DNA from 4 places in the Bacillus sp. JZ39 genome. Region 2 is predicted to be linked to each of the others. Evidence: predicted binding sites of a transcription regulator. Region 2 holds the regulator's gene; each other region holds the start of a gene.

Region 1 (4,590 bases), 1.0 Mb from region 2:
AGTCAAGATTGATTAACAAGTCGAGCTTTCCTTCCGGCGCCTGCTCCCGCCATTTGATTTCTTCAGGGCGGATGCTGTCGCTATCGTCATTCATCAAGCCGTTTGTCGTCCCAAGCAAATGCTTGAGAAAATATTCATGCCCTTTTCCTGAGCTTGAGATCAGATTTGCCCGCCATACGAAGAGATTTCTTGGAAAATTCACTTCATTATCAGGATCTTCAATCGCGAATTTCAGTTTTTTCTCTTGGAGCTGTGAGGCCACGTACGCACCAACGTCTTCAGGTGTTTCTGCCCCTGCTTTTTCAGCTTCTTTATACAGATCGATGCCATTTTGATTGAAAGTCGGGTAAGACGGAAGCCACCCCAGCCGCGCGGCCAGCACATTGTAATCAGCGTGGTGCTTGTAGCGGGATGACGCAGCAATCGGTGATGCCAAATCACTGATCGGCTGGTCCTCATAACGCCACTGATCTGTCGCAAAGTAGAAAAATGAGGTGCCGTTTTGCAGCTTGGGCACGCCCTCCCAGTCCTTTGCAGTTGCAATCGTCTGCCACCCTTCAGCAGGTCGGAGCTTTTCCTGCCCCACGTAATGGGCCCAGCCTCCGCCGTTTACGCCTTGGGCGCCTACAAGTAAAACAAGATTTAACACCGCTCGGTAGATCGTGTCGGAGTTGAACCAGTGGTTAATGCCGGCCCCTACGATAATCATGGACCGGCCGTCTGTATCGATCGCATTTTGAGCAAACTCTCTGGCAATCTTAACGACAGCTTCTTTTTTGATTCCTGTCATTTGTTCCTGCCAGGCAGGCGTAAACGGCTCAGGATCATCATAGGAGACAGCCAATCGTTCGCCGATACCCCGGTTCACGCCGTAGTTAGCCAGTATCAAGTCAAACACGGTCGTGATGTACGTTTCTTCACCGTTCAGGTTCATTTTTTTAATAGGAAGATCCCGCTCGAGCACTTTGTTTCCGTCATTTGAAAAATACGGGATGCGCACCGTGCCGATTTCGTCCTCTATTCCCAGCACAGAGAGACGGGGTTCAATCGGTTCCCCGGTTTCTTCATCAATCATGTGCAGGTTCCATTTCTGCTGCCCGTCCCAGCGCGAGCCCATTGTCCCTTGGGGTATGGCAAATGAACTTGTTTGTTCATCCCAAACCGCAGGCTTCCACTGATCATGCTTTGTCTGCCGCCCGATGTCCTTCGCATGCAGAAACCGTCCCGCTGTGTATACGCCATTTTCTTTTGACAGGGTGACGAGAAATGGAAAATCAGTGTATTGCTTCGCGTACTCAATAAAACGTTCAGTTTCTTGGTTCACGTAAAATTCCTGCAGAATGACATGACCCATCGCCATCGCAAGTGCCCCGTCAGTCCCTTGGCGAATACTCAGCCAGTCATCCGCGAACTTTGAGGATTCCGCAAAATCCGGACTGATCGAAATGACCTTAGCGCCTTTATAGCGGGCCTCCGCCAAAAAATGCGCGTCAGGCGTTCTCGTTAACGGAACGTTGGAGCCCCATGTGAGGATATAGCCGGAATTGTACCAATCACTGCTTTCCGGAACGTCCGTCTGGTCACCCCAAATTTGCGGGGATGCTGGAGGAAGATCCGCATACCAGTCATAAAAACTGAGCATAGGGCCTCCGATTAACGACATAAACCGGGAGCCTGATGCATGGCTGATCATGGACATGGCCGGAATCGGAGAAAAACCGACGTTTCGGTCAGGCCCGTATTTCATCACTGTATACAGCAGAGAGGCTGAAATCAGCTTCAGCACCTCCGGCCACTCAGCGCGCACAAACCCGCCTTTCCCTCTCGCCTGTTTATAGGACTTCGCTTTTTCAGGGTTTTCGACGATCGATTTCCAGGCTTCCAATGGATTTTGATGTTCTTGCAGTGCCTCCCGCCATAAATTAATCAGTACACCGCGCACGTATGGATATTTCACACGCAGCGGGCTGTAGATATACCATGAAAAACTGGCCCCCCGCGGGCAGCCTCTCGGTTCAAAATCAGGCATATCCGGGCCTGTTGATGGATAATTCAAATTTTGCCCTTCCCACGTAACAATTCCATTTTTGACATAAATATTCCAGCTGCAAGACCCTGTACAGTTAACGCCGTGGGTGGAGCGAACGACTTTGTCGTACTGCCATCTGTTTCTGTATACATTCTCCCAATCGCGATCTTCGCGGGTGGTTTGGCTATGTTTATTTGAATGGTGTTCGATAGGAGAGAAATAATTCAATCTCCTAAACAACGGACTCCTTTTCTTTTTCTTCATGAGAGTTCACTCCTTCCGAGTCAGGTGATGCTAAGTTCACTATAAACAGAGACAGCGTGTTTCCTTGTGAACTATGTCACACACTCTGCTTTTTTCACAAAATGTTCACACAAAGGAGAAGGAAGGCTGCGTTCAGGCAGGACGCTTGGGTCATTAGCCGCCTTTCATTCAAAGATCAAAAAAACCGGCTCTATTTAAGAACCGGGCTCAGCGTTTTCATCCTGTGATGTATGCAGATACCGCAAAAATAATTGATAGGAACAAAAAACATTTTGCTGAAGCATAGCCAAAAAGTTCATTTGCAGCTGCGGATGGTAAGACATCATTTTCTTAAATATGTAATATGGGATATTGAGAATCAGAATGTCTGAAGTGGCATTGACTGAGATAAAGGGCGATAAATAAAGCCCGCCTTTTTCATCAATCGGAAACACATCGCCTTTTTCCCACAGCGCAACGGTTTTCGACCCTTCAGGGAGCCTGCTGTCCACGAAACGGACACTGCCTTTTAATACAATATAGACAGATTGAGAATGAAGAAAAGATGGAGACTGATCACATGAGCCGCGGATAAACGTGCCGTTTTTCAGCAAGGTTTCGACAATGGATAGAGGCACTTCATTAAACATAGGAAGTTGTTTCAGAAATAATAAATAGTCACACTGATTCATAGGAAAACCTCCTGTGCTAAGGATAGCTTTAGTGTAGCTCGACTGAGCCTGTACAGCAGTGATGTATTTCACAGCCTGTATGATGAATGTCACTTATCAGGAGGGTGACTGCATTTATAATGAAAGAAAAAAGGAGGATTTCGATGAAGGCGCTGATTCCGAAGCAGCACGGCGCGTGGGCGATGCTGCTGATCCCATTTTTACTCGGCATGGCCAAGGGAGGCCCCGTTATTTGGCATATTCCGCTCTTCCTAGGCTGGCTTTTCCTATACTTAGCGGTTTATCCCTTTACGCTTGCCTTAAAAAAGAAACAAAGCAAACCATATCAAAAGTGGATGTGTTATTACGGTTTTCCCGCCTGCTGCTTTTTGATGATCTCGGTCTTTCATAAGCCGCCTCTCATCTGGGTGGGCGTTTCTTTACTGCCGCTGTTTCTCATACATATGTATTTTGCCCGCCGAAAAAACGAACGAGCCCTATTGAATGATGTTGCAGGTGTCTTGTTCTTTTGTTCGGGCGGGTTTGCGAGCTGCTGGCTGGGGATGGGAACCCTCGACGGCTGGGCTTGGTTTATTTTCTTGCAGTCTGCTTTATTTTTTATCGGGAGTTCCTTTTATGTGAAATCGGTGATTCGTGAAAGAAAAAACAGGACACTTGCATACTGGTCATGGGGATATCACCTGCTGCTCCCCTTTTTATCCGCTCTTTTCGGAGCAGGATGGGCGTTTCTCGCTTTTATCCCGAGCAGCTTGCGGGCATGGTTTTTTCATGGAAGAGATTGGCCCGTAAAAACGATTGGCATTCTGGAAATCGTGAATGCCTGCTTCTTTTTTGCCGTCATGTGCCTCTTTATGACAAGGTAAAAAAACAAGGACACCGCTGTCCTTGTTTTTTTCAGTCAATATTGCAAATCTCCAGCGGGCAATTTTCACACTCAATCTCACATCGTAAATAGTCCCGCTTGTGTAAAATAATTTTTCCGGATTCGTCTATCGAAATAACCCCTTTTTTGCGGAGATCTCCCAGCATACGGTTGATGCTTTCCCGTGCAGCCGCACAAAACTTTGCCAAATCCTGATTTGTCAGGACAATGTTAATCAGAATGCCGTCGCTTCGCTCCACTCCGTAGCTGTTTGATAAGCGGATAAGGGTAGAATAGAGCGCCCCCTTTTTGCCATGAAGAAGCAGATCCCTGATTTTGGACTGAATCTTCCGGAGGTGCGTGCTCATCCATTTCATGAACTCAAATGTCAAAGCGCCGTTTTGGATTAATTCTTTTTCCAGCTTATTTTTATTAATGACGAGCACCTCGCCATCCTCTAGCACTTTTGCACTGAGCATATACCTTGGTTCTTCAGTGAAAAGTGTTAATTCTCCGACGATATCATGCTTTTGGCAGATTCTAAGCGTCAGGTCTTTTCCATCAGATGTCAGCTTGCCGATTTCAATGAGTCCTGATTGAATCAGAAAAAGCTCTTCTGCATCCATTCCTTCTCGAAACAAATACGTGTGTTTTTCCATTTTTCTTTTCGTGCTGATCGATTCCAGCAATTCATGCAGATCGCTGGAAATAAGATCACTATCAGATGGTCGAACAGAGAGAAAATTCATGAGCTCACCTCGAAG
Region 2 (4,590 bases):
CAACAAGCTTCGCACCCATGTTTTCAAACGCATCTTCAAGCTCGATTTCTTTAGCGATTGTTACACCGTCATTTGTGATTAACGGAGAACCGAATTTTTTCTCTAGAACCACGTTGCGTCCTTTTGGTCCTAAAGTTACTTTAACAGCATCAGCAAGTGCATCGACACCGCGAAGCATTGCGCGGCGAGCTTCTTCACTAAACTTAATTTCTTTTGCCATGTTTACAAGACCTCCTCAAATGTTTTAAATATTGTTTATTTAAGAATTAGCCGATAACAGCTAAAATGTCGCTTTCACGTAAGATTAAGTATTCAGTACCTTCGTATTTCACTTCAGTACCTGCGTATTTTGAGAAGATAATGCGGTCGCCCTCTTTTACTTCTAAAGCAACGCGCTCTCCGCTTTCTAACACGCGACCTGAACCAGCTGCCACGATTTTGCCTTCTTGCGGTTTTTCTTTTGCAGAATCCGGCAACACAATTCCGCTGGCAGTTTTTTCTTCAGATTCTACGAGTTCAATGACAACGCGATCACCTAATGGCTTTAACAATGTAATAACCTCCTCAATAGTATGAATATGTAATTTTAGCACTCAGCACTAAAGAGTGCTAACACAATTCTTATAATAAAGAATCTCCCTTCCAATTTCAAGTGATAAGATAAAAAATTTTTCACGCTTACATCATTCTTTTCCGCTCCCTTTTCCGTTAGCTTTTTCACCCCCGTACCGATTATGTTACAATAGCTGTAGATGAACGAAACCCACTTAACAAAGGAGTACATACCATTTGAGAAAACAGTATTGGTTTATTATTTTGACATATATCATCATGCAGTTTTCCGCATTAATCGCGATTCCCTTGTTATTTAAATTCGGTTATGCCGGAGGACAGCCTACAAATGAAAATATGCTGCATGCACAAGGATTATGGTCCGTCATCAGCTTTATCGCCTGTCTCGTTGTTGTTCTGCTGATTCTGAGAACCGTTCCGAAAGAAACGCTGCGAAACGGACAGAAGGACTCAATCGGACTTTCTATCCTTTGGGCGATAGCCGGTTTTTTCATTGCCCTTTTCTCTCAAGGAATAGCAGGCTCTATTGAATATTATGTATTTGGGATCGGAAGAGAATCAGAAAATACACAAGCGATTCTGGATGTCATTCAGGCAGTCCCGCTCATGATTATCGTTTCTTCCATCGTCGGGCCTATATTAGAAGAAATCATCTTCAGAAAAATCATTTTCGGCGCGCTGTACGAAAAAACGAATTTCTTTTTCGCAGGTCTGATCAGCTCGGTTATTTTCGGTATTGTTCACGCTGATTTGAAGCATCTTCTTCTATATACAGCAATGGGCTTTACCTTTGCATTTTTATATGCGAGAACAAAACGGATATGGGTGCCGATTTTCGCCCATTTAATGATGAATACATTCGTCGTCATCATGCAGCTTGAGCCTGTTCGGAATTACCTTGAACAGCAGAGCACACAAATGCAATTGATTATTGGAGGATTATTTTTATGAGAAACCCGGTAGTTTGGGGAATGATCTACTTTGCCGTAGGATGCATCTTTACTTATCTTGCCGCAAGCTCGCCAGGCAGCATGTGGTCATTTTACTCCATCCTGCTGATGGTGTTCGCCGCTTACAACATCAGCATTTCTTTTAAGATGTTCGCCTTTTCATTTAAAATCAAAAAGAATCAGAAATAAAGAAAATCCATTTCTCGCATGAGAAATGGATTTTTTATTATTGCCCCGAAGACACGTCCTGATCGGCTGCACTGCTTTTCTGCGCTTTCCGATAGGCGGCCTTCGATATCAGAATACTGATTTCATATAAAATCAAAAGCGGGACTGTAACCATCATATGGGACAGAAGCTCAGGCGGTGTAATCAAGGCTGCGATCACCAGCAGCGTAAAATACGCATACTTTCTGATTTTCGCCAAAAACATCGGTGTCACAATTCCGAGCCTGGTCAAAAACATGAGGATGACCGGCATTTGGAACAGCAGTCCAAACGGAATCGTCAGCTGCAGAAGAAAATGAAAATATTCATTAATTCCGATCACCTGATTGACATTCAAGTCCTGAGAAATTCGCTTCATAAAATCAACAACAAAAGGAAATAAAATATAATATGAAAAAGATAAGCCCGCTAAAAACAGCAAAATAGAGATCGGAATGTAGCTGAGCGTTACTTTGCGCTCTTTCTCATAGAGGCCCGGGCTCACAAAAGCCCAAAGCTGATAAAGAATAACCGGCGAGGTCAAGACTATGCCGATGATAAATGCAAATTGCATAAACACATAAAGCGGGTCTGTCAGGTTGAACGCGTTAAGCGTAAGCTGCTTCGCTTCATCTGTTTCTTGCAGGTACACAATAATCGGCTTTGCTAAAAAAAATCCAGCAATAAAGAAAACGACAAACGCCAGCGCTACAATCAGCAACCGTTTTCGAAGCTCAGCAATATGCTCCAGCAGCGACATTTGATTCACTTTCATTCGTGTCATCCTAACTTACTGATCTTCTTTCTTTTTTTCCTCTTCATCACTCGTTAATCCTTTAGTAGCGTTTTTGAATTCACGAAGTGTGTCTCCCGCTGCTTTCCCCAATTCAGGCAGCTTTTTGGGACCGAAGATAATCAGAGCAACGATTGCGATAACAGCAAGGCTTCCAGGACCGATCGGCATATTTGGGCTCCTCCTTTCCCTCTATTCGATTTCCTCTAAAACTGAATAATGCTTCAAAAAATAAACCAGTGACTGAAGCTCAACTGCTAAATCTATATGATGAATTCGAATGTGTTCCGGCACATTCAAACGGGCCGGCGTAAAATTAAGGATTCCCTTGATTCCTAATGCGACCAATCTGTCTGTAATGGATTGGGCGGCAACTGCTGGCACTGTAAGAATGGCAACTGATTCATCTTTTACGTGTTGTTCAAGGTCATCAAGGTTATAGACGGGCACGCCGCCTACCTCAGTTCCTATTTTACTCTCATTTATATCAAAAGCCATAGAAATTTTTGTGTTATTGTTTTTTGTGAAATTATAGTGAAGAAATGCCGTTCCCAAGTTCCCGACACCAATCAAGATGACGTCTGTCATCTCATCCTGATCAAGCGTTTTTCGGAAAAAAGACAGCAAATAATCCACATTATATCCGTATCCTTTTTTGCCAAGAGCTCCAAAATAGGAAAAATCCCTCCGAATCGTGGCAGAATCAACCTTTACGGCATCACTGAGTTCAGCGGATGATACACGCTGTTTTCCTGACGCATGCAGATTCTTTAAAAAGCGATAGTAAAGCGGCAGCCGTTTCGCCGTCGCCTGCGGAATTTTTGATTGATCCTTATTCATTTTTGGTCCTCCAAATTATACTCGGATAGTTCTCTTTTAAAGTCACCGTTTTTCCCGCCTGTCTTCTCCAGCAAGAAAGTAGTGCCGATGACCATCCCCTTATCAAGGGCCTTGCACATATCGTAAACGGTAAGAGCGCACACCGATGCAGAAGTGAGCGCTTCCATTTCCACACCTGTACTCCCTTTCGTTTTGACCTGTGCTTTTATATGAAGTATAACTTCTGCTTCTTTTATTTTCCAGTCAAACGATATATCTACCCCGCTCAATGAAAGCGGATGGCACATCGGAATGATATTCGACGTTTGCTTTGCGGCCATAATGCCTGCCACCTGTGCGACAGCCAGTACATCTCCTTTGCCGATATCGTGACTCTGTATTTTCTCGTACACCTCATTCTTCATGTGTACGCTTGAAACAGCCGCCGCAGTACGGACAGTCGAAGATTTTTCGCTAATATCCACCATCTGGGCTCTGCCCTGTTCATTAAAATGAGAAAATCCATTCATATTAAAACGCTCCTTAAACAGATCATACACTATTTTCTTCTCTATGTCTTATATGGCCAATGTATTGTTTGCTGACTTCTGGTTCATAAGCTACACTTAACTTATTATAGCAGAGGTGAAATAATATGATGATCTTACAAATTAATCAGCTGTCCAAATCGTTTGGTGCTGATACTATTTTAAACAATATAAAGCTGGAAGTCAGAAATCGTGATCGCATCGCCATTGTAGGAAGAAATGGCGCCGGAAAATCCACGCTCCTTAAAATTATCGCAGGCCAGCTTTCGTATGAGAAGGGCGAAATTATTAAACCGAAAGATATTACAATGGGATATCTCGCCCAGCATACTGGCTTGGATTCTAAGCTTACCATAAAAGAAGAGCTGCTGACTGTTTTTGACCACTTAAAAGCAATGGAAAAGGAAATGCGGGCTATGGAAGAAAAAATGGCGGCAGCTGCCCCGGGTGAATTAGAAAGCATCATGAAAACCTACGACCGCCTTCAGCAGGAATTCAAAGATAAAGGCGGCTATCAATATGAAGCGGATGTTAGATCTGTGCTGCATGGTCTCGGCTTCAGCCATTTTGACGATTCTACACAGGTTCAAAGCCTCAGCGGAGGCCAGAAAACAAGACTGGCTTTAGGTAAGCTTCTGTTAACACAGCCTGATTTGCTCATTCTCGATGAGCCGACAAACCATCTGGATATTGATACGCT
Region 3 (4,590 bases), 300 kb from region 2:
CGGCGGCATTTTCATAATTTGCTGATGCAGAAAAGGCATTTTGAACAGGAGCGTTGATTGATATAACAGCCCGCCTTCTTGGAAAAGCGCTTTGAAGGCTGGAAGGCTCCAGATGGTGATCGCCGCAGTTAAAATGTAGAAAGGAGACCACGCTTTCGCAATGTCAACGGCACGGTATGCCTTTTTCTCACCAGCATCGCCGGCCCCTTCCTCGCGGTAAATCTCTTTCGGCTGCCATTTGCGGAGGAAGAGGGCAAGCCCGCCCATGCTGAATAAGGCCGCCAAAATGTTTGCTAATTCCGGCCCGAGCACCGCCATTGTCAGTGTCTGAACCGCTGTATACCCACCGCTCACAACCAGAAGAGCGGGCCATGTCTGTTTGATTCCTTTCATTCGGTCTAATAAGAATACAAGCAGGAATGGTATTAAAAATGAGATCATCGGCAGTGTCCACATTAATGTCCGTGACAGCTCAAGAGCAGACAAATCACCAATCTGCGCCCCTGTGATGACAGGAATCCCAATCGCCCCAAAGGCTCCGGAGGCGGCGTTTGCAATCAAGCAGAGCGCCGCCGCTTTCAACGGTTTAAAACCAAGTTCGACGAGCAGCGCCGCACTAATCGCAATCGGAACACCAAAACCAGCCGCGCCTTCTAAAAACGCATTAAAACAAAAACCAATTAATAATAGCTGTAATCGTTGGTCAGGCGAAATGCCGGCAATGCTGGACCGAATAATGGTAAATTTCCCGGTTTTCACTGCGATTTTATACAGCCACACCGCCATCAGGACGATGTAGCCAATAGGCCACAGCCCGCTCCCGATTCCTAACAAAACAGAAGAAATCGCTTTTTCAACCGGCATATGAAATGCCCAAACGGAGACGAAGAAACTGACGGCTAGGGTAAGAAATGCCGCAAGAATGCCTTTCATTTTCAAAACAGTTAAAGCCAAAAGAAAAAAGAGAATCGGAGTGAGCGCCACAAGTGCGCTCACATACTCGTTTCCAAACGGATCATACAACTGCTCCCACATTGACAATCAGCCCTTTACTCTAAAGTTGCGGTTAGTTGACTTTTTGTTCTGCAAAATGAGGTTTTAAAATGTTTTTAAGGACGCCGGCGCTGTGAAGGAACTGTTCTTTTTCTTTCTCATTTAAGTTCAGCTCAGTGATACCCGCGATCCCTCCGCGGTTCACGACAGCCGGCACACCGATGTACACGTCATCTGCACCGTATTGCCCGTCCAAATATGTGCTGACAGTTAATATGCTGTTTTCATTATGAAGAATGGCTTTTGTAATGCGAGCAAGACTCATCGCAACCCCATAATAAGTCGCGCCTTTTTTCTCAATGATATGGTAAGCTGCGTTTTTCACATCATCTACAATTTGGTCCAGCTCCTCTTGTTTGTACGCATCGTTTTTCTCAACGAGTTCACTGACCGGCACACCGCCGACATTCGCATGGCTCCAAACAGGAAGCTCTGTGTCGCCGTGCTCTCCGATAATATGTGCGTGCACGTTTTGAGGCGCTGCGCCAAAGTATTCGCTCAGCATGAAACGGAATCTCGCAGAATCTAGTGTTGTGCCGCTTCCGATCACCCGCTCTTTTGGCAGGCCGCTGAATTTCCATGTTGCGTAAGTCAGGATATCAACCGGATTTGTCGCGATTAAGAAAATACCGTCAAATCCGCTCGCCATGACTTCACTAACGATGCCTTTGAAAATCTTCAAGTTCTTTTCTACTAATTCAAGGCGTGTCTCACCAGGTTTTTGGTTTGCTCCGGCGCAAATGCAGACAATATCAGCATCCTTGCAGTCTTCATATGTTCCGTAAGATGTTTTGACCGGTTGTGGCGCAAACGCCTTTCCGTGGTTTAAATCCATCACATCGCCCATTGCTTTTTCTTTATTTACATCAATGACCACAAGCTCATCTGTGATCCCTTGGTTAATTAACGCAAATGCATAACTGCTTCCAACAAAACCCGCTCCGATTAAAGCTACTTTATTTACATGTTTGTTCATCATTAATCATCCTTCCAGGGTATGTTTCTCTTTGATGTCTTTTTATTTGTGAAGTATTTCACATTTATATTGTGCAATACTTCACAAACTTTTGCAAGAGAAAAGTTTTGTCTGATTTATGAACAAAAAAGAAACCATCATTGATGGTTTCTTTCGGTAAGTCCCGTCTAGCATTGCCCTCAATGAGGAAGAGAACCGCTTAAGCCCGAGTCATTATATAAACCATTTTGCACGTAATCAAAGCCAGGCTGATTCTGACCGGGCACTTGGGCGCTGCCATTATTAAAAATCACTTTGGCGTTGGTTGTATCCGTGTCCGCAGGCAGCGTCAGCGTGTAAATTCCATCTGCATTTTTAGTCATTGGTTTTCCAGGCCAAGATCCGGTCAATTCAATTGCCCGGCTCCCATCATGTTTATAGATATAAGCATTTACCTGGCTCCAATGATTCGGATTTTGATAGCCGATGGTTTTGGCCGAAGCTGGATCTCTTTTAACAAAACTGTATTCCTCGGTCCTCGTTACACCATCACTGTTCGTTCCTTTTAACATGATGGTGTATGTTTTGCCAAATGGATCTCCTTTTCCGATTGTGAATTGATCTCCATCCTTAAACGCCGTCTCTGGTCCATTATTGATTTGATAAACGGCTTTTGTTGTATTCGCATCTGCACGCAAGGTAATCGTCAGTTGATCATTGAAAGAATGTGTTACACCTGTTTTGTAATTCTCAAGGAAAACATGAGGCGCTTTTGCAATATCATCAGGATAAAGCACAGCCACAGACCTGGCATTGATCGTGCCTGTCAGTTTACCATCATTCACTTGAAATGAACCTGCCCCAGCTTTATTGTCATACCTGCCATCAGGCAATTTTGTTGGCGTATTGATAGAAACAGAGGATGAACCTGCATTTGCCAGCACAACGCCATGTGAGCCGCGCTGATTCATAAATATCTGGTTGTTTCCATTTGGGTTCGAGAGCTCCTCAGGCTGTCCAGCCATCACATTGTGAAATCTATTGACCGCAGTGATAGCCTGATCTTCAAATAAAGCACTCCCGCGATCGCCTATTTGGCTTTTCCCCGGGAATCTCACACCATTTCCGCCTCCCTCAGGTCTGGAAAAGAAAAGAGGCGTACTGCCTGAACGAGAAGCTATCACCGCCCAGCCTAAACGGATATCATCATCGCTCATCCATGTCGACTCTTCATCATCATTGGCATACGTATCATGCGACTCTACCCATGTCACTAGCTTGTCCGCAGACACATCAGATGCATAGTGGGAGATATTCGACACGCCCAGATTACGATTCTTTAAAGCGGACCTTATGGAATGCCCATAGTTAGACGCTGTCACATTCATATAATTCGCATATGAAGCATCTCTGGAGGCACTATCCTGCAGGATTTCTCCGTATTGGAACTCTGCAGATGTATTTGTGATATTCGGCCAAAATTGACTGCCGTAACTGCCATCATCCGGAAGCTCTATATGTTTGGCGGCATCAAATCGAAATCCATCTGCCCCGTCATTCAATGCTCTTTCTAAGAACCGTTTCAAATAGGACTGTACTTGTGTATTTTGTGTATTCCAGTCATACAGCCCGAGCAATGAATTCTGCGTGACATCCCATCGATCCGACCAGTTTTTAATTTGTGTGTTTCCATGTGTCCAGTTTGGAATACTCTTAATCTCATTGGAAATCGCGGCATAGTCACTGGTGGTATGATTGATGACAGCGTCAACAATGACCTTTATGCCATATTCTTCAGCGGCTGCACACATTTCTTTAAATTCTTGTTCAGTTCCTAAGTAACGGTTGCCAATTTGGTACGATGTCGGCTGATAGAGCCAGTACCAGTTCGACATGCTTTTATTTCCTTGGTTCCCTTCCTTGACTTGGTTAATCGGAGACGTCTGAATCGCTGTATATCCTGCATCATGAATATCCTTCATATTGTGTTTTAACGTATTGAACGACCAATTCCAAGCATGAAGAATGGTTCCGCTTTTGATCGACGGTGCTGTCAGCTCATTCGATTTGTTCGCCGTTTCAGCACTCGCAGCCGCCGGTCCTGCCAGAACCAAATGAAACAGCAATAAAAATCCAGCGAATAACGGCAGTAAAGAGGTTTTGAATCGTTTTGCAAACATTCTTGACACTCCTTATTTGATTTTTTGAAGACTTACTTCGGAGTCAAAAATCCCTCTTACTTCATTCTTCCGCTTCCTCCTTTCAAACTGATGTGAAGACTGGATAATTTTGTTAACGCTTACATTTTAAATTATCACAATCACTCTATCAAAACAACTTGGCAGAGTGAATACAAATCAATGTTCCTATAAAAAAGCTGCCCGAAACTGTGAACGCTTCCCTCGCTTTCCAAACAAAAAAAAGAAACCATCTATTTTTCAAGATGATTTCTTTTTTACTTCTTCTTTTACAGCTCTTCTGTAAGCCAGCTTCACAATCACATACCGAAGCAGAAACAGAACGCCGCCGCAGACGATAAAAAGAAGAATCATTTTCAGCCAAGCGAAGAATGTATGGGGAAT
Region 4 (4,590 bases), 650 kb from region 2:
GCCAGGCTTCCGTGATGTTTTGAAATGTCTTATTTTCATAGATTTCTTTCGGACTTAAGTGGCAGTGGTAATCAATAATTGGCATGTCTTTCGCAAAATTATGATAGAGGCTGACAGCGGTTTCATTTTTCAATAAAAAGTTTTCGCCCATGAAGGGTTCCATGTCCTCACCGTCTTTCATTCTATTTCAAAATGTTAACGTTAACATTTTGATTTGTTTTTATTTTACCTTTATATTCCTCTGGGATCAATCTCTTTTTTGAAAATGAAATGTTAACGCTATCATAAACATAAAAAAAGACATTGCCAGAAGCACTCGGTAAGGAACGCTTTTGGCAATGTCAGATTCATTAAAAGGATTAGTAAGCCAGGCTGAAAAGTCCTTTAATGTGTGTTAAGTAACGTACGTTACTTGCTTCTTTCATCAAGGAAGCAGGAAGACCTTTAAGCGGTGTAGAATTAGCACCAATGATGGCAACCGCGTCTTTGCGTCCAAGGCTTGCAAGTGTACCAGAGTTTACTGGCTTGAATGTTTCAAGCGTTTTGCCTTCCAGGTAAGCGAATAGGTTGTAACCGATCAGCTCACCCATTTGCCATGCGATTTGTGCAGTTGGCGGGTATGGACGGCCGTCTGGACCGAAGTAAACTGCGCTGTCTCCAGCAACGAATACATCTTCATGAGATGTAGATTGCAGGAAGTCATTTACAGTCGCGCGTCCGCGGTTCACTTCTAGACCTGATTCACCGACTAATGGGTTACCTTGTACGCCGCCAGTCCAAACAAATGTGTTGGCAACAACTTTAGATCCGTCTTTCAGATCGATTACGTTTCCTTCTACATTTGTAACAGGAAGACCTGTTAAGAACTCAACGCCGCGTTTTTCAAGGCTTGCAGTCGCACGCTCGATAAGATCATCCGGAAGAACAGGAAGGATCTTCGGACCTGCTTCAACAAGTTTCAATTTGATTTCTTTATGGTCTACGCCGTATTTTTTCGCAAGGTTCGGCATGATGTCAGCAAGCTCACCAACAAGCTCAACACCTGTTAAGCCGCCGCCGCCGATAAGGATTGTTGCATCTGCTTCGTTTTTCGTTTTAGAGTACTCGCGCACACGATCTTCAACATGCTGGAAGACTTTGTTCGCATCAGCAGCAGATTTCAATACCATGCTGTTTTCTTCAAGACCTGGGATGCCGAAGTAAGCCGTTACAGAACCAAGACCTACAACAAGCGCATCGTAAGTTAATGTAGAACCGTCAGCAAGCGCAACTTCTTTTTTATCAACAGAGAAAGAGCTTACTTCCGCAATTTTAAGATCAATGTCTTTGCCTTTGAAAAGTTTTTCTAATGGCATTGCAACCGCTTTTTCAGACACGTTGCCTGCAGCAAGGCGGTGTAATTCCGTAATGATTTGGTGAGTAGGGTATTTGTTTACCACTGTCACGCGTGCTTGTTCTTTTGTGTAATGTTTGCGAACTGTTAGAGCAGAAAGAACTCCGCCATAACCAGCGCCTAGAATGACAATATGTTTTGACATCGTATATCCTCCGTCCTTTATATCAATTTGAATCTGAGATTATTTTTGGTTTTCGCGTTCGTTCATGACTTCAAGGTAGCTGTTAGCAAAACGGAACAGCTTTTGAGCTTGAGGATCTTTCAGCATGCGAAGAAGGCCGAAAAGTCCAATTGTTTCGTTGCTTGCTTCCGCGCGGTCTTTTGCTTCAATCGCAGTCGCAGCTACTTCTTTCGCTGTTTCTTTTACAGGCTCGAGAATTTCAGTGATCGCACCGACTGTGTCGCTCTTTAACACTTCGTCAGTCGCTACAGACTGAGCGAAATCATAAGACTTCGTTAAAATATTCACTAACTCAGTCAGCTTCGGAAGCTGGTCAACTAAAACAGTCAATGATTCTTGAACTTCTGGCTTTAATAGCTGATCAATAAGATCTTGCTGGCTTTGGCTGACAGACGCATTTGTTTGATCGATTGTTTCTGGCATATCCAATTCTCCTTTACTATAAGCAGTTTGCTGATTTTTTTGGAAAGGGTAGTGCCTCTCCCTGTCTCACGCTTTTAAGGCATAAGAATAAGGATTGTGAATTCGTGCACAATCATTTACAAAAATAAATGTTTACTACCCAGTTTTTCATCTTGCCATATTCAGTATTATTTTTATCTAAAAATAAACAATTGAATAAGTCAAAATCCTTTACTCTCTCTGAAAATAGCAAACACAAAAAACTCCAATTCGATTACCTTCTATATGATAACACTTTTTGAACAAAATTTGAACGTGAATTGCTTCGATTATGAAATTAATTTATATGGAGCTCATGTCATATCGTTTCTGCGGCACTAGTTATTGACAATCCAGCAATTTCTCCCCTTCACTTTACCCATATTTCCAATAGAGGCTCTCTTTTTCCTGTGATCGGATCATTCGCCGGCAACGCCGCCTGCTTAATCTGTTTGAGCGCTTCCTCCCGCTCATTCGGTTTCCCCGTCTTTATATCATACTGAACGCCACCGGGATAGGCGCCAAGGACAGTAAAATCGGGGCTTGAGTTGAGCTTTTTATGTCCGTCTCCGGCTGGAATCACGACTGCGTCGCCTGATTTGAAAGGGATGGCAGCCCCTTTTTCTCCCCCAAACTGAATCACAGCCTCTCCCCTAAGGGCAATCAGGACTTCATGCGTATTGCTGTGATAATGATGGTATGGAAAAACACTCCCTGACCAGCTGTTTGACCAGCCATGCCGGATGACGATCCGCTCTGCCAGTCCGGTGTCCTTAAGCGCGTTTTGATACACCACGAGCGGAAAATCAGGGTGATTCGGAATCCTGCCGTCATCCGGAAAGAAGTATGTCTGTGTCTCTTTTTCCATCAATTACACCTCCCTTTTTTGTCTTCCACACATAGCGGTTCGCAAAACATGATGTTTTTCTCATGATTCCATTGATCTGCATGATACCGAATAGTATAGTATAAAAAAATAATGCCAGAATGAGGGATATCATGAAAGCTATCGTTATCGGAATATTGGCTTCACTCTTTTTCGCCGTTACCTTTATCTTAAACAGAGCGATGGAGTTATCAGGAGGCAGCTGGCTTTGGAGCTCTTCGCTGCGCTTTATTTTTATGGTGCCGTTTTTATGTTTGATTGTCATCATGAGAGGGACATTCACGCCTCTCTTACTAGAGATGAGGAAAAAGCCGTTTTATTGGATCAAATGGAGCTTCGTCGGCTTCGTGCTTTTTTACGCGCCGATTACATTTGCGGCTGCATACGGTCCGGGGTGGCTCATAGCCGGAACCTGGCAAATTACAATTGTAGCCGGGGTGCTCTTATCTCCTTTGTTTTATGTCAAACAAGATATGCCGGGCGGTCCGCAGCTCGTTCGCCAAAAGATTCCCCTGGTTTCACTTGGCACTTCCATGATCATCCTGATTGGAGCGGCTCTGATTCAGCTTCAGCATGCAGAATCGCTTTCTGGGAGGATGCTGCTTTTCAGTGTGCTGCCGGTTGTCATTGCGGCTTTTGCCTATCCGTTAGGAAACAGGAGAATGCTCGAAGAATACGGAGGCCGGCTTGATACATTTCAGCGCGTGCTTGGAATGACATTGGCAAGCCTTCCATTCTGGCTTATATTAGCAGCTTACGGCTGGTGGTCAGATGGCCTTCCAACAGCAAGCCAAACCGTTCAATCCTTTATCGTTGCCGTCAGCTCAGGCATCATTGCGACGGTTTTATTTTTCTGGGCCACTGATATGGTAAGAGACAATCCGCAAAAACTCGCAGCTGTTGAAGCCACTCAAGCCGGTGAAGTGATTTTCGCGCTGCTTGGTGAAATTGTTCTGCTGTCAGGCGTTTTCCCATCTCTTTTATCATTTGCCGGTTTGTTCATTATAATAGCGGGGATGATGTTACATACCTTCGCTTCACAGCCGAGAAAACCGAAAAAGAAAGCACAGTCAAATCTGACTGCGTAGCATCTGCAGGAGAATGGGTGAAAGCCTGTTCTCCTTTATTTGTGCTACCAAAAGGAATCTGTTTCACGTTATAGTTAAATATAATGTCAGCCTACTTATATTGAAAGGTGATTATTGTAATGGAAGCAAACGATCAAACACAAAACATACCAGCCATCTCCTTCAGATCAGTCAGAAAAAGCTATAAACAAGATGGACAAACCTATGATGTGCTGCAGGATGTCACCGGAGACATTCAACAGGGCGCAATCGTAGCCGTTTTAGGTCCTTCCGGCTCAGGCAAAAGCACCCTCCTTTCTATGTGTAATTTAATGAGAACGCCTGACAGCGGCGAAGTCAACATATACGGAAAGGAAGTCAGAGAATGGAATGTCAATGAGCTGAGGCGAACGGCAGCCCTCGCGTTTCAATCGGCTCCCGTGCTCGACGGGACAGTGCGTGACAATTTAAGTCTTGTACAAAGGCTGCATCAATCCCAGCTGTACTCTCCTGAAAAGCTGGCTTCGCTTGCAGGGCTGCCGCCAGAGTTGTTAGACAGAAGCGCCAGAGACTTATCGGGCGGGCAGCGGCAAAGACTGTCACTGGCCAGAACGCTCTC

The links. The regulator Rex, encoded in region 2, represses fermentation and respiration genes when NADH is low (regulators of the CRP and FNR family bind a similar motif). The targets are predictions, from matches to a motif close to TTGTGAAATATTTCACAA.
Region 1: the regulator Rex is predicted to act here: its motif matches at 3,021-3,038, upstream of M1D65_RS18570 (YwiC-like family protein).
Region 3: the regulator Rex is predicted to act here: its motif matches at 2,076-2,093, upstream of M1D65_RS01730 (L-lactate dehydrogenase).
Region 4: the regulator Rex is predicted to act here: its motif matches at 2,095-2,112, upstream of M1D65_RS06630 (DUF1641 domain-containing protein).

What each region holds. Positions count from the first base shown of each region.
Region 1 covers NZ_CP096389.1:3,620,489-3,625,078, forward strand. The annotation lists gene M1D65_RS18560 (nitrate reductase subunit alpha) at 1-2,293, opposite strand, end outside; gene arfM (Crp/Fnr family transcriptional regulator ArfM) at 2,488-2,964, opposite strand; gene M1D65_RS18570 (YwiC-like family protein) at 3,108-3,827, shown strand; gene fnr (fumarate/nitrate reduction transcriptional regulator Fnr) at 3,859-4,575, opposite strand.
Region 2 covers NZ_CP096389.1:620,953-625,542, reverse strand. The annotation lists gene groL (chaperonin GroEL) at 1-220, opposite strand, end outside; gene groES (co-chaperone GroES) at 267-551, opposite strand; gene M1D65_RS03265 (CPBP family intramembrane glutamic endopeptidase) at 790-1,524, shown strand; gene M1D65_RS03260 (YdiK family protein) at 1,521-1,712, shown strand; gene tatC (twin-arginine translocase subunit TatC) at 1,750-2,514, opposite strand; gene tatAY (sec-independent protein translocase protein TatAY) at 2,521-2,694, opposite strand; gene M1D65_RS03245 (redox-sensing transcriptional repressor Rex) at 2,716-3,363, opposite strand; gene moaC (cyclic pyranopterin monophosphate synthase MoaC) at 3,360-3,872, opposite strand; gene M1D65_RS03235 (ABC-F family ATP-binding cassette domain-containing protein) at 3,998-4,590, shown strand, end outside.
Region 3 covers NZ_CP096389.1:316,711-321,300, reverse strand. The annotation lists gene M1D65_RS01735 (L-lactate permease) at 1-1,035, opposite strand, end outside; gene M1D65_RS01730 (L-lactate dehydrogenase) at 1,067-2,032, opposite strand; gene amyE (alpha-amylase) at 2,209-4,188, opposite strand; partial or broken gene M1D65_RS01720 (DUF6773 family protein) at 4,337-4,590, opposite strand, start outside.
Region 4 covers NZ_CP096389.1:1,266,116-1,270,705, reverse strand. The annotation lists gene uxaC (glucuronate isomerase) at 1-163, opposite strand, end outside; gene M1D65_RS06635 (NAD(P)/FAD-dependent oxidoreductase) at 360-1,538, opposite strand; gene M1D65_RS06630 (DUF1641 domain-containing protein) at 1,578-2,000, opposite strand; gene M1D65_RS06625 (cupin domain-containing protein) at 2,389-2,886, opposite strand; gene M1D65_RS06620 (DMT family transporter) at 3,018-3,992, shown strand; gene M1D65_RS06615 (ABC transporter ATP-binding protein) at 4,112-4,590, shown strand, end outside.